DNA from 3 places in the Methylobacterium oryzisoli genome. Region 3 is predicted to be linked to each of the others. Evidence: riboswitches for the same ligand, from Rfam matches in the RefSeq annotation. Region 3 holds a riboswitch; each other region holds the start of a gene.
What was found. A riboswitch is a leader RNA that binds a small molecule or an ion and turns the genes downstream of it on or off. The one in region 3 is predicted to bind cobalamin.
Positions count from the first base shown of each region.

Region 1: it holds a riboswitch for cobalamin, as region 3 does, so the genes downstream of both, ACKUB9_RS06720 (TonB-dependent siderophore receptor) here and ACKUB9_RS15340 (TonB-dependent receptor) in region 3, are expected to answer to the same signal.
Region 2: it holds a riboswitch for cobalamin, as region 3 does, so the genes downstream of both, ACKUB9_RS21045 (CbtB domain-containing protein) here and ACKUB9_RS15340 (TonB-dependent receptor) in region 3, are expected to answer to the same signal.

Region 1 covers NZ_JBKIBX010000005.1:6,902-11,507, reverse strand. The annotation lists gene ACKUB9_RS06730 (sigma-70 family RNA polymerase sigma factor) at 1-313, shown strand, start outside; gene ACKUB9_RS06725 (hypothetical protein) at 321-992, opposite strand; cobalamin riboswitch at 1,227-1,433, shown strand; gene ACKUB9_RS06720 (TonB-dependent siderophore receptor) at 1,461-3,734, shown strand; gene ACKUB9_RS06715 (ABC transporter ATP-binding protein) at 3,734-4,474, shown strand; gene ACKUB9_RS06710 (DUF3526 domain-containing protein) at 4,471-4,606, shown strand, end outside.
Region 2 covers NZ_JBKIBX010000024.1:33,508-38,113, reverse strand. The annotation lists gene ACKUB9_RS21060 (GGDEF domain-containing protein) at 1-1,020, shown strand, start outside; gene cobO (cob(I)yrinic acid a,c-diamide adenosyltransferase) at 1,067-1,675, opposite strand; gene cobU (bifunctional adenosylcobinamide kinase/adenosylcobinamide-phosphate guanylyltransferase) at 1,678-2,226, opposite strand; cobalamin riboswitch at 2,300-2,496, shown strand; gene ACKUB9_RS21045 (CbtB domain-containing protein) at 2,528-2,704, shown strand; gene ACKUB9_RS21040 (CbtA family protein) at 2,745-3,476, shown strand; gene ACKUB9_RS21035 (DUF1636 family protein) at 3,473-3,844, shown strand; gene cobW (cobalamin biosynthesis protein CobW) at 3,841-4,606, shown strand, end outside.
Region 3 covers NZ_JBKIBX010000014.1:30,764-35,369, forward strand. The annotation lists gene ACKUB9_RS15335 (UTP--glucose-1-phosphate uridylyltransferase) at 1-410, shown strand, start outside; cobalamin riboswitch at 679-874, shown strand; gene ACKUB9_RS15340 (TonB-dependent receptor) at 1,059-3,191, shown strand; gene ACKUB9_RS15345 (PepSY domain-containing protein) at 3,198-4,606, shown strand, end outside.

The DNA of each region.
Region 1 (4,606 bases), on a different contig from region 3:
GGGCGTCTACTCGTCCCGTCTCACCACAGCGCCCAACCAGGGCGACCGGCTCGACGTGCAGGACCTCCAAGCGGCGCTCAACAAGCTCGTGGCCGAGCAGCGCGAGGCGCTGCTGCTGATCGCGGTCGGGGATCTTTCCTACGAGGACGCCGCCGCCCTGATGCAGTGCAAGGTCGGCACCGTGAAGAGCCGGGTCTGCCGCGCCCGCGACCGGCTCGCCGAGCTGCTCGGCTATTCGGGCGGCGAACTCGGCGCCGACCGGCTCACCCGCTCTGTCATCGCCAATGGCGGCGTGATGGCGCTGGAGGGCTGACGCCCGCTCAGGCGGCCTCGCGCGCGAGCAGGGACCAGCGCGACGCCGCGCGGCGGTAGAGATCCATGTCGGAGGCGTTCAGCCGCTCGATATAGGCGCGCAGGGCCGGGCTCGGCTTCGGCCCGATGAGGCGCGAGGCGAGACTGCGGGCGTTCTTGTGCACGGCCTGGAACGACAGGCCGAAGCGTTGATTCAGCCGCGCCACGAAAGCCTCGTACTCCTCCAGGATGCCGACGAGGGCGATCCGCTCCAAGTCTGCGCTGCCGAAGGAATGCGTCTGAACGTTCTGGTTGCGCGGCTCCTCGATGAACGCCTCGAGGCTCTGGGTCGTTCGGCCGTGCTTCTTCTGGAAGACGTAGTAGGACAGCACTTGGTCGTAGGGTTCGCGAAACAGCGAGAATGCCCGCCCGGGATCGAAGCACGGCAGATACGCCGCGCTCATGTGACTGGAATAGAACGCGATCTCGTGCTCGATCAGGTAATCCGAGATCAGTCGCAGCTGCTCGCCGATCGCGATCCCCTGCCGGCAGTACATCACGTCGTTGGCGAAGGGATGGGTCGTCGGGCTATCTTTCCCATACAGCATGAAGATCTTCTCCTGCGGGAAGACCTCGTGGGCGGTGTAGCGCAGGCTGGTCCCACCCGTCTTGGGAAGATGGAGGAAGAAGAGCGGCGGCATGGATACGATCCAGATACACGCGGAAGGCGAGCGATATCTGGGTGGCAACCATTGATGGTCATGTTGTGGCAGCCGCTCCGAACCCGCCCGACCCGGCCCGCGCGGTTCACGGAATCCCCGGCGCGCCGCCCGGGCGCCCGGTGCGCAGCCCGGACGGCTGTGCTCCTGAGGACACAGAGAATGTAACACTGTTACAAACCGCTCCCCGCCGATTGACCCCGGGCGGCGGCGGAGTGACTGTCCGATCGTCAAGGTTCTCACGGGGTTGCGCCCGTGAGCGAAGAGGGAATTCGGTGGGCTCCCGCGAGCCGAGCCGAAGCTGCCCCCGCAACTGTGAGCGGCGAGCGCCTGCCGCCCCGGCCACTGGTGCTCCGCACCGGGAAGGCCAGGCGGGCGCGACGACCCGCGAGCCAGGAGACCTGCCTTGGCACGGTCACGTCTCTCGGGCGGGGTGCCCCGGGCCGGCGCATGGACGACGCGGCGCCTCGCGCCCGCCCCGCCTGCGACCGCCCGGCACCCCGCTCGACAACCGCGAGCGCGTCAGTGAGTGCCCGTCCCCTGGTCCAGCGTCCCGCATCGCGCATCGCCGTGCGACCGTCCCGGCCCCGCGGCCGGTGCTGGGCCGTCGCCGCCCTGGCGCTCGGCGCGGCGGGCACCGAGGCGCGGGCGCAGGACGCGACCATCGCCCTCGACGAGATCGCGGTGGAGGGCCGCTCCTCGGCGACGCCCGTAGCGGCGGGATCCATCGGGCTGATCGGGCCGACGCCCGGCTTCCGCGCCGACCGGGCCGTCAGCAGCACGAAGACGGACACGCCCCAGCGCGACGTGCCGCAGGTCGTGACGGTCGCCCCGCGCGAGGTCATCACCGACCTCAACGCCACCCGCGTCGACCGGGTGCTCGCCTACACGCCCGGCGTGGCCCAGCAGAACAACTTCGGCGGCCTGACCATCTTCAGCTACGCGATCCGCGGCGTGACCACCTCCGAACTCTACAAGAACGGCTTCCCGCTCAACCGCGGCTTCCCGCCCCCGCCCGACACCCAGAACGTCGAGCGGATCGAGGTGCTGAAGGGCCCCGGCGGCGGCCTGTTCGGGCGCAGCGATCCCGGCGGCCTCGTCAACATCATCACCAAGCAGCCGACGCGCGAGCGCTTCGTCGAGATGGGCGGGCTCTGGGGCTCGTTCGGGCAGGTCCGCGGCACGGTGGATTCCGGCGGCGCGCTCAACGAGGACGGCACGCTCCTCTACCGCTTCAACCTCGCGGCCGGGCGCCAAAGAAGTTTTCGCGATTTCGTGGACGGCGACCGGCTCCTCGTCGCCCCGGTCGTGAGCTGGCAGGTGACGCCGGACACGACGATCACCGTCGAGACCGAGTTCCTGCGCAACCGCATCGTGTTCGATCGCGGCGTCATCGCGATCAACCGGCAGCTCGGCGTCCTGCCGATCTCGCGCTTCCTCGGCGAGCCGGGCCAGAGCACCTATCAGACCAACGACACCATGCAGGTGCGCGTCGACCACCGCTTCGACGCCGACTGGCAGATGCGGCTCGCCACCTCCTTCAACACCGGCACGCTGGAGGGCGAATCGGCCGAGATCCGCGCCATCGCGGCCGACAACCGCACGGTCTCGCGCGACCGCAACTACCGGGATTACCGCTGGGACGTGGCGATCGGGCAGGCCGAGCTGGTGGGGCGCTTCGACACGGCCGGGATCGGCCACACCGTGCTGCTGGGCTTCGAGCGCGAGAGCACCGACAGCCGCACCGTCTACCTGCGCTCGAACTTCCGCACCGACCCCTACGCGCTCGACATCTACGCCCCGCGCTACGGCCAGGCGCTGCCGCCGCTCACGATCCCGCGCAACAACCTCGAGCGGGTGACCAACACCGCCCTCTACGCGCAGGACCAGATCGTGCTGGCGCCGGAGTGGAAGGCGCTCGTCGGCGTGCGGTTCGACTTCTTCGAGCAGTCGTTCCGGGAGCGCATCCCGAGGAGCCAGGCCGACCAGTCGCGGGCGGCGGCCTCCCCGCGGGCCGGCCTCGTCTACCAGCCGCTGCCGGAGCTCGCGCTCTACACCAATGTCGGCACGAGCTTCCGGCCGAACATCGGCCCGGACGCCGCCGCCGTCTCGCCCGGCCGGCCCCTCCCGCCCGAGACCGGGCTCGGCTACGAGGTGGGGGCGAAGCTCGACCTGTTCGAGGGCGCCCTCGGGCTGACCGCCGCCGCCTTCCGGGTCGAGCGCCAGAACGTGCTGACGCCCGATCCCAACAACAGCGGCTTCTCGATCGCGGCCGGCGGCGTGCGCAGCCAGGGCTTCGAGCTGACGGCGGCCGGCCAGCTGACGCCGGAGGTGAAGGTGCTCGCGGGCTACGTCTACGCGGACGCGGTGGTGACGAAGGACAACCTGCTGCCGGTGGGCGCCCCGCTCATCAACGTGCCGCGCCACAGCGGCAGCCTGCTCGCGGTCTACGAGGTGCAGGGCGGCGACTGGAAGGGCTTCGGCATCGGGGGCGGCGTGCGCGGCGTCGGCGCCCGCGCCGGGGACGCTGCCGGCAGCGGCTTCACCCTGCCGGCCTACATCGCGGTGGACGCCCTCGCCTACTACACCTTCGAAAACATCCGCTTCGGGCTCAACGTCGAGAACCTGTTCGACACGGAGTACTACGAGAGCTCGCTCAACGTCTTCCGGGTCTATCCGGGATCGCCGCGGCGCTTCACCGGCTCGCTCACGGTGCGGTTCTGATGCGCGAGGCCACTCTGCCGGGCGCCGTCCTGACGATCCGCGGCGCGACGAAGCGCTTCGAGGGCCGCACCGTCCTCGACGGCCTCGATCTGAGCCTCGACGCGGGCGAGGTCTACGCCCTGCTGGGGCCGAACGGGGCGGGCAAGACCACGACCATCAACCTCATCCTCGGCTTCCTCCGGGCGGATGCGGGCGAGGTCCGGGTCTGCGGCATCGATCCCGGGACCGCACCGGTCGCGGCGCGGGCGCAGGCCGCCTACATCCCCGAGCAGGTCGCCCTCTATCCCGGGCACTCGGGCGTGGAGAACCTGCGCTACCTCGCGACCCTGGCGGGCCTGCGCCTCTCCGCCGACGCGGCGCGGCTGCGGCTCGACGAGGCCGGGCTCGCCCGGGAGGCGCAGGACCGGCCGGCCTCCGGCTATTCCAAGGGCATGCGCCAGAAGGTCGGCATCGCGGTGGCGCTGGCGCGCCGCGCCCGGCTGCTCCTCCTCGACGAGCCGACCTCCGGGCTCGATCCCGCCGCCTCGGCGGAGTTCTCCCGCACGGTGCGGGCCGCCGCGTCCCGGGGCACCGCGGTGCTGATGGCGACGCACGACCTCTACCGGGTGCGGGAGATGGCCGACCGGGTCGGCGTGCTGCGTGCCGGTCGCCTCGTCGAGGAGCTCGACCCGCGCCGCCTCGACGCGGTCGCGCTGGAGCGCCTCACCCTCGCGCGGCTGGCCGGGGAGGCGGCGCCGTGAGGCGGATCGCGGCGGAACTCGCCCACATCCTGCGCGACGCGCGCCTGCGCTGGATCGGCGGCGTCCTCGTCCTGCTCCTCACGCTCGCCGGCCTCGGCACGTGGCGGGAGGCGGCGCGCGACGCCGCGGCGG
Region 2 (4,606 bases), on a different contig from region 3:
AACGCGTACAACCTCACCAGCATCATCCTGATGCCGGACATCCTGGCCTGGTCGGTGGCGGCGCGCCTGCTCGTCGTCAGCCCCATCGCGTTGCTGGTCGCGTGGCTCGTCGGCCGCGTCGGTCCGGCCTGGCGCGAGACGATCGCCCTCATCGGGATCATCGATGCATTCCTGATCCCGGTCCTGCTGTTCTGGCTCACGGACGCGCCCCTCGGCGCCTACACGTTCGGCGAGTTCACGCTGACTCTCTTCTACGGCAACATGCTGCTCGCCCTTCGCTTTCCCCAGGCGGTCGTCTTCACGGCCGTGGCCTTCGCGAGCGCCGCGCTGGCGGCCGCGACGAAGGCCGGCCTCGATCCCGGCCTGCGCGGCGCCTTCGTGCTCCAGATCGCCACCGGCTGCCTGTTCAGCCTCTACGCCAACCACCGGATGGAGCGACGCCGCTGCCGCGACTACCTCACGGCGCTCGCGGCGCGCCTCGACTCGGAGGCCGCGGAGGCGGCGCGCCGGCGCTACCAGGACCTGTCGCGCACCGACGCCCTGACCGGGCTGCCCAACCGGCGCTCCCTCGACAGCACCCTCGGGCGCTGGTTCGCCGACGACCGGTCCGCCGCCCTGATGATGATCGACATCGACCACTTCAAGCTGTTCAACGACACGCTGGGCCACCCGGCCGGCGACGATTGCCTGTGCCGGGTCTCGGCGCTGTTCGCGGGGTTCGCCCCGGGTCCCGACACGCTGTTCGCCCGCTTCGGCGGGGAGGAGTTCATCTTCGCGGTGCGGGACGCCGATGCGCCGGAGGCCGCCCGCCTCGCGGCCGGCCTCGTGCAGGCCGTGGAGGCGCTCGGCCTTCCCCATCCGAGCCGCTCGGACGGGGTGGGCGTGGTGACCATCAGCGTCGGCATCGCCCTCAAGCCGGCGGGATCCGGCTCCCCCCGGGAGGCGATCTTCGCGGCGGCCGACCGCGCGCTCTACCAAGCCAAGTGCCGGGGACGGAACCGCTACGCCTTCGACGGCTGACGCGAGAAGCGCCTCGCGCCGATCCGGCGAGGGAAGGGCGGGAGGATCAGAACTCGATCCCCTCCTGGGCCTTCACGCCCGCCGCGAAGTGGTGCTTGACGACGGCCATCTCGGTGACGAGGTCGGCCGCGGCGATCAGCTCCGGCTTGGCGTTGCGGCCCGTGACCACGACGTGGAGATCGGGCCGGCGGGCGCTCAGCGCCGCCACCACCGCGTCGAGCGGCAGGTAGTCGTAGCGCAGCGCGATGTTGAGCTCGTCGAGGATCAGCAGGCGGATGGTGGGATCGTCCATCAGCCGCCGGGCCTGCGCCCAGGCGGCCTCGGCCGCCGCCACGTCGCGGGCGCGGTCCTGCGTCTCCCAGGTGAAGCCCTCGCCCATCGTGTGCCACGCCACCTGATCGCCGAAGCGGTCGAGGGCGAAGCGTTCGCCGGTCTCCCAGGCGCCCTTGATGAACTGCACGACGCCGACGCGCCAGCCGCGGCCGAGCGCCCGCAGCATCAGCCCGAAGGCCGCCGTCGACTTGCCCTTGCCGGGGCCGGTATGGACGATGAGCAGGCCCTTCTCGACCGTCTTGCCCGCCACCTCCGCGTCCTGCACGGCCTTGCGCTTGGCCATCTTGGCGCGGTGGCGCGCGGCCTCCTCGTCGGTCTCCATTCTCACTCTCCCTTCACGACGAGGGGCAGCCCCGCCACGGTGAGCACCACCCGGTCGGCCAGCGCCGCGAGGCGCTGGTGCAGCCGCCCGGTCTCGTCGCGGAAGCGCCGGGCGAGCGCGTTGTCCGGCACGATGCCGAGGCCGACCTCGTTCGAGACCAGCACCAGCGGGCCGGGATGGCGTGCGCAGGCCTCGACCAGGGCGGCGGTCTCGGCGGCCAGACCGGCCTCTGAGCGGTCGGCCTCGGCCAGCAGGGCGTTGGTGAGCCACAGGGTCAGGCAATCCACCAGCACCGGCCGGCCGGGCTCCGTACCGTCCAGCACTCCGGCGAGGTCGCGCGGCGCCTCCCGGGTCTCCCAGCCGCCGGATCGCCGGGCGCGGTGCTGGGCGATGCGCGCCCGCATCTCGTCGTCCCAGGCCTGCGCCGTCGCGACGTAGAGCCAGGGCGGGGGCAGCGCCTCGATCAGGCGTTCCGCGTAGGCGCTCTTGCCCGAGCGGGCGCCCCCGAGCACCAGGGTGAGCCGCGGCGTTCCCGATCCGTCCTGCGCCACCACCTGCCCCTCAAGTCCAGCCCCGAAACCCTCTCGGGCGGCCGGGCGCGGATTGCAAGCCCGGGTCCTTGTCGCTACGGTCGCGCCCGACGGTGCCTCGGCGACGAGGTGAAAAGGGAACGCGGGACGGAGATCCGCTCCGGGAGCCGCGGCTGCCCCCGCAACTGTGAGCGGCGCGCGCCCGCCTTCGGCCACTGGAGCGATCCGGGAAGGCGGTGGGATGCGAAGAACGCCGCGAGCCAGGAGACCTGCCGTCACCCGCATCCTCTCGACGCCGCCGGCGGGGCGGCAGGAGTTCGTCATGGTCGCCATCACCCGTACCCTCTCCCCCGCGCTCGCCGGCGAGCGGCTGACCGCGGTGCTCGTCGCCGGCTTCCTCGGCCTGGGCCTGCTCTTCGTGTCCGGGTTCTCGCCGGCCGCCGCGCTCCACAACGCGGCCCACGACTGGCGCCACGCCCACAACTTCCCCTGCCACTGACGCCGGGCCGGGCCTCCCGGCTCCCCGCAGGGTTCCCATCATGACGATCCGATTGCTGTCGGCGGCCCTGGTCGCCGGCTTCCTCGCCGCTTGCGTGGCCTCGGGGCTGCAATTCGCCCTGACCTCGCCGCTGATCCTGCGGGCCGAGCGCTACGAGCAGGGCAGCGCCCCGCACGCGCAGGCGGCACCGCTGATCATCCTGGCCCATTCCGGCCATTCCTCCGCCGAGGCCGCGCCCGCGGCGGAGGCGTGGCAGCCCGGCCCCGGCCTGCCGCGCCTCGCCTTCACGGCGCTCGCCACGCTGGTGAGCGGCGTCGGCTACGCGCTCCTCCTCGGCGCGATCCTGGTCGCGGACGGGCGGCGGATCACGCCGGGCGAGGGCCTGCGCTTCGCGGTGGGGGGCTTCCTCGCCGCGAGCCTCGCGCCCGCCATCGGCCTGCCGCCGGAACTGCCCGGCATGGGCGGCGAGGCGCTGGAGCTGCGCCAGGCATGGTGGCTCGCCACCGCGCTGGCGACCGGCGCGGGGCTCTACCTCCTGGCGACCCGCCGCGGGGTCTTCGCCGCCGCGCTCGCCCTCGTGCTGATCGTGGCGCCGCACCTCTGGGGGGCGCCGCATGCCGGGGAGGGCGGCGGCGCGCTGCCGGCCGCGATGGCGGCGCAGTTCGCCGCCCGCTCCCTCGCGGTGTCCTTCGCGTTCTGGGCCGTGCTCGGACTCGCCTTCGGCTGGGCCTGGGAGGCGGTGGCGCGCGGCCGGGCGGGAGCCGCCGCATGAGCCTCACCCTCTACGTCTGCACCACCTGCCGGGCCGCCGGCGACGACCCGGACGGCCCCCGCGCGGGCGCCCGGCTCCTCGACGCGCTCACCGCGGCCCTGGCGGAGCGCGGCGCGCCCGTCGCGGTCGAGGCCGTCGAGTGCCTGTCCGTCTGCAAGCGGCCCTGCACGGTGGCGGTCGCCTCGCCGGGGCGCTGGACCTACGTGTACGGCGACCTCGATCCTTTGAGCGCCGCCGACACCATCCTCGACGGGCTCGCGCGCTACGCCGCGACGCCGGACGGCCTCGTGCCCTGGCGCGAGCGCCCCGAGGCCTTCCGCAAGGGCGTCGTCGCCCGCATCCCTCCCGCCCCGGTCAGGTCCGCATGACGATCCTCCAAAAAATTCCCTGCACGATCGTCACGGGCTTCCTCGGGGCCGGCAAGACGACGCTGGTGCGCCACGTGGTCGAGCACAACGACGGACGGCGCCTCGCGATCATCGTCAACGAGTTCGGCGATGTCGGCTTCGACGGCTCGCTGCTGGCCTCCTGCGGGGTGCCGGGCTGCGACGAGGACGCGGTGGTGGAGCTGCCGAACGGCTGCATCTGCTGCACCGTGGCGGACGATTTCGTGCCGGCCCTCAACCGCCTGCTCGACCGCCCCGAGCCGCCCGAGCACATCCTGATCGAGACCTCCGGCCTCGCACTGCCGAAACCCCTCGTCCAGGCCTTCAACTGGCCGGCGATCCGCTCGCGGGTGACGGTGGACGGCGTGGTGGCGGTGGTGGACGGACCGGCCGTGGCCGCGGGCGCCTTCGCGGACGATCCCGAGGCGCTGGCGGCCCAGCGCGCCGCGGACCAATCGGTCGACCACGACAACCCGCTGGAGGAGGTTTTCGAGGACCAGCTCCTCTGCGCCGACCTCGTGGTGATGAACAAGGGCGACCTCCTCGACGCCGAGAGCCGCGCCCGCGTGCGGGCCGAGGTGGAGGCCCAGCTGCCGCGGGCCGTGAAGGTCGTCGAGACGGCCCACGGCGCCATCGACCCGCGAATTCTGCTCGGCCTCAACGCGGGCGCCGAGAGCGACCTCGCCTCCCGGCCCTCGCATCACGAGACGGAAGACGACCACGACCACGACGATTTCGAGAGCG
Region 3 (4,606 bases):
ACATCATCGCGGTCGAGGAGGTCGCTCCCGACCAGACCCACCAGTACGGCATCGTCAGCGTCGGCGAGGAGTACGGCGACACCTTCCGGATCACCGGGATGGTCGAGAAGCCGCCGAAGGGCACCGCGCCGTCGAACTTCATCATTTCCGGCCGCTACATCCTGCAGCCCGAGGTCTTCGGCATCCTGGAGAAGGGCGAGAAGGGCGCGGGCGGCGAGATCCAGCTCACCGACGCGATGAAGCGGCTGGCCGAGACCCAGGCCTTCTACGGCATGCGCTACCGCGGCAAGACCTACGACACGGGCTCGAAGCTCGGCTTCCTCGTCGCCAACCTCGCCTACGCGCTGGAGCGCGAGGACCTGCGCGACGACCTGAAGCGCGAAATAGCCGAGCTGATGCGTGGGGCGTGAGGCGGGCATGCACGCGATGCGGGGCCGGGCGTTAAATTCCGCTTGCGGTTTGTGCGCCGCGCCTTAAATTGTGCATTGCGAGATCGCGATGGCGTCGCGGTCTCGCTGCCCTCCTTGGGCGTTTCCTCCCTAGACTTCGGGCCGTTCCTCGCGAACGGCCTTTTTTTCTGCCCGCTGCCCCGCGCGACGCGGGTGTGGATGGCCCGTGCTTCACGGGACACGGGTTCTCGGATCCTGCGCCGTGCGCCTTGACCGCCGGACAGGGGCCTGCAACACAAGCTGTGACGGTTCCCTTCGGGGATCAAAAGGGAACGCGGTGAGGGCTCCGGCCCGAGGCCGCGGCTGTCCCCGCAACTGTGAGCGGCGAGCCTGCCACCACCGACGTCACTGGGTGCCTCACCCGGGAAGACGGTGGCGGGCCCTGACCCGCGAGCCAGGAGACCTGCCGTCAGCCGTGGTCACACGCGAAACGCGCCGGGCGGGGTGTCCCGATGCGTGTCGAAGCGGGCGCTCGCGCCGGCCCGACCTCGCTCGCGGTGACGTGCCACTGCCGTCTCCCGAGGCTCACCCGTGTTCTCCCTCTTCCCCCCGGCGGTTTTTCCGCCGCGCCCGCGCCTGCGGGCCGCGCTGCTCCTGTCGACCGCCGCGATGCTCGCGCCGGCGACCCCGCAGGCCCAGGAACAGGCGCCCAGTGGGAGCGTCGTGGCACTCGACCAGATCACCGTGGCGGGGCAGCGCTCGGGCGTGACCCTGCTGGCGCCCACGCCCTACACGGCTGCGCCGGCCGGGCTCAACCTCGCGACGCCGAACCGCAGCGGCAGCCGCCTCGACCTCTCGCCGCTGGAGACGCCGGCCAGCATCGAGATCATCTCCGGGCAGAAGATCCGCGAGCGCGGGCAGGAGACGGTGCAGGAGGCCATCACCCAGAACGCCACCGGCATCACCACGCTCGGCGCTCCCGGCAACGGCTTCAACTCCTACACCTCCCGCGGCTTCGCGGGCGTCAACTCGGTGATGCAGCTCTACGACGGCACCCGCCTCTACGTCGGGGCGGGCACCATCACCTACCCGTTCGACACCTGGAACGTCGACCGCATCGAGGTGCTGCGCGGTCCCGCCTCCGTGCTCTCCGGCGACGGCGCCATCGGCGGCATCATCAACGTGGTGCCCAAGAAGCCGACCCTCGTCCCGATCAACGCGGCGCGCGCCGCGCTGGGCTCGGACGGCGTCAAGCGCCTCGCCTTCGATTCGGGCGGTCCCCTGGGCGAGAGCCTGTTCTACCGCCTCAACGTCAGCGGCAACCAGGCCGACGGCTGGCTGCGGCAGAACGGCGATTTCTCGAACCTCGCGATCTCCGGCGCGCTGCTGTTCCAGGCCACGCCGGACCTCGCCTTCACGCTCTCGCACGATTACGGCTATCAGGAGCCGCTGCGCTACTTCGGCACCCCGCTCATCGGCGGGCGCATCGATCCGCGCACCCGGTTCAGCAACTACAACGTCGACGACAGCCGGATCATCTTCAAGGACAACTGGACCCAGCTCAAGACCGAGTGGACCCCCAGCGCGGACGTGACCATCCGCAACACGGCCTATCACCTCACCTCGGAGCGGCGCTGGCGCAACGCCGAGATCTACGCCTTCGTGCCGGCCAGCGGCCTGATCCGGCGCTCCGACTACATCGAGATCTTCCACGACCAGGAGCAGATCGGCAATCGCTTCGACGCCACGTTCCGGGGCAGCCTGTTCGGGCTCAGGAACGAGGTCGTGGTCGGCTTCGACGTCAACCACATCGACTTCCTGCACACCAACAACTCGCCCTATGGCGGAACGAGCTTCGTCAATCCTTACGTCTTCTCGCCCGGCACGTTCCTGCGGGTGAACGGAACCAGCCCCGGCTACGCCACCCGCTCCGACCAGTACGCGCTGTTCGCGGAGGACCGGCTGATCGTCACGGATCAGCTCTCCCTGATCGCGGGCGTGCGCTACGATGCGCCGACCGTCCGCCGCGAGGACCTGCGCAATCCGGCCAATGATTTCTCCAAGGATTTCAGCGCGGTCAGCTACCGGTTCGGCGCCGTCTTCAACCCGACGCCCGATTCTTCGCTCTACGCGAGCTACGCCACGGCGGTCGATCCGGTGAACTCGCTGATCACGCTGTCGCTGGCGCAGAAGGACTTCGAACTCTCGACCGGCGAGCAGGTCGAGGTCGGCTACAAGCAGGTGTTCTGGGGCGGCCGGGGCGAGTTCACGCTCGCCGGCTACCGGATCCGGAAGGACAACCTGCTCACCGTCGATCCGCAGCGCCCGACCGTGGCGATCCAGGTCGGCAGCCAGTCCTCGCACGGGGTCGAGGCCTTCGTCTCGCTCGGCCTGTGGGAGAACTGGCGCATCGAGGGCAACCTCGCCCTGCTGCACGCGCAGTACGACGACTTCCAGCAATCCGTCGGCGGCGTCGCCGTCAACTTCGCGGGCAAGCAGCCGATCAACGTGCCGGAGCGCGTGGCCAATCTCTGGCTGTCCTGGGCCTTCGCGCCGCGCTGGGAGGCGCGGGCCGGCGTCCAGTTCGTCGGCGAGACCTACAGCGACTTCGCCAACACCGTGCGACGGCCGGCCTACGAGGTGGTGAACGCGAGCCTCGACTACCGCATCACGGACACTTCGCGTCTCAGCGTGCGGGTCTACAACCTGCTCGACAGGATCTACCCGGTGACGGGCGGGTCCACCTACTGGCTGCTCGGCCGACCGCGCTCGGTCGAGGTGGCCTACAACGTCGCGTTCTGAGCCGCGATGCGCCCGCTCGTGAAGCGCCTGAAGCGGTGGCTGTATCTCGGCCACCGCTGGCTCGGCATCGCCACCTGCCAGCTGTTCGTGATCTGGTTCGTGTCCGGCATCGTGATGATGGATGTCGGCTTTCCGGGCCTGACCGAGGCGGAGCGGCGCGCGGCCCTGCCGGGGCTCGCATGGGACCGCGTCGCGATCTCCCCCGACGCCGCGCTCGCCACGGCGGGACTGACCCGCTTCCCGCGCGAGCTGCGCCTGGCGATGCTCGACCGGGAGCCGGTCTACCGGATGGTGGCCTGGGATGGTGGACAGCACACCGTCTCGGCCGCCGATGGCCGGCTGATCAGCGGCATCGAGGCAGATGTGGCGCTCGCCGTGGCCGCACATGATCCGCGGACGGTGCAGCCCCGGCTCGCCGGCGAGGTCGAGCGCGACCAATGGTCGGTGACGGCGCGCTACAATGCGCTGCGGCCGTTCCACCTCGTCGCCCTGGGCGACCGAGAGAACACGCGGCTCTACGTGTCCGCCCGGACCGGCCAGATCGCCCTCGATACCTCCGGGACGGAGCGGTTCTGGAACTGGCTCGGCGCCATCCCGCACTGGATCTACCTCACGCCGCTGCGGGCGCAGGCGGAGCTGTGGCGGGACGTGGTGCTGTGGGTCTCCGGGATCGCGATCGTGGGGGCGATCACCGGGTTGTGGGTCGGGCTGCTGCGGGTGCGGGTTCGCCGTCGCTACGCGTCGGGATCGATCTCCCCGTATCGCGGCTGGGCCGCATGGCACCATCTCGGCGGACTGGTCGGCGGCCTGACCCTCCTGACCTTCGTCGCCAGCGGCTGGCTATCGATGAACCCGAACCGCTGGTTCGGTCCGCGCGCGCCGACGCAGGCGATGCTGGAGCGCTACGCGGGGGCGGTCGAGCCGCGCTCCGGCCTGGATCTGGCTCGGGTCCGCGCTGCCGCCTGCCCCGACCTCGCCGAGGTGCGCTTCGGCTGGCTGGCGGGAGAGCCGCGCGCCCTCCTCACCTGCCGGGAGGGACCACCGGTGGTCTGCTGCGCGCCGTCATCGGGTGCCTCGGAGGGGGAGGGGGCCAGGATCGTGGAGGCGGCGCGACGGCTGCTGCCGGAGGCCGCGCTCACCGGGGCGGTGCTGCTGACCGAGGAGGACGCCTACTGGTACTCGCATCACCAGCCGCGCCGCCTGCCGGTGCTGCGCGTGACGTTCGCTGATCCCGACGCGACGTGGTTCCACATCGATCCCGCCACGGGAGAGATCCTGGGGAGGGCGGACCGCTCCTCACGCGCCTACCGGTGGCTGTTCCACGCGCCGCACAGCCTCGACTTCCTGTTCCTGCTGAGGCGGCGACCGGCCTGGGACGCGGTGGTCTGGCTGCTCTCGGCCGCCGGCCTGGTCAT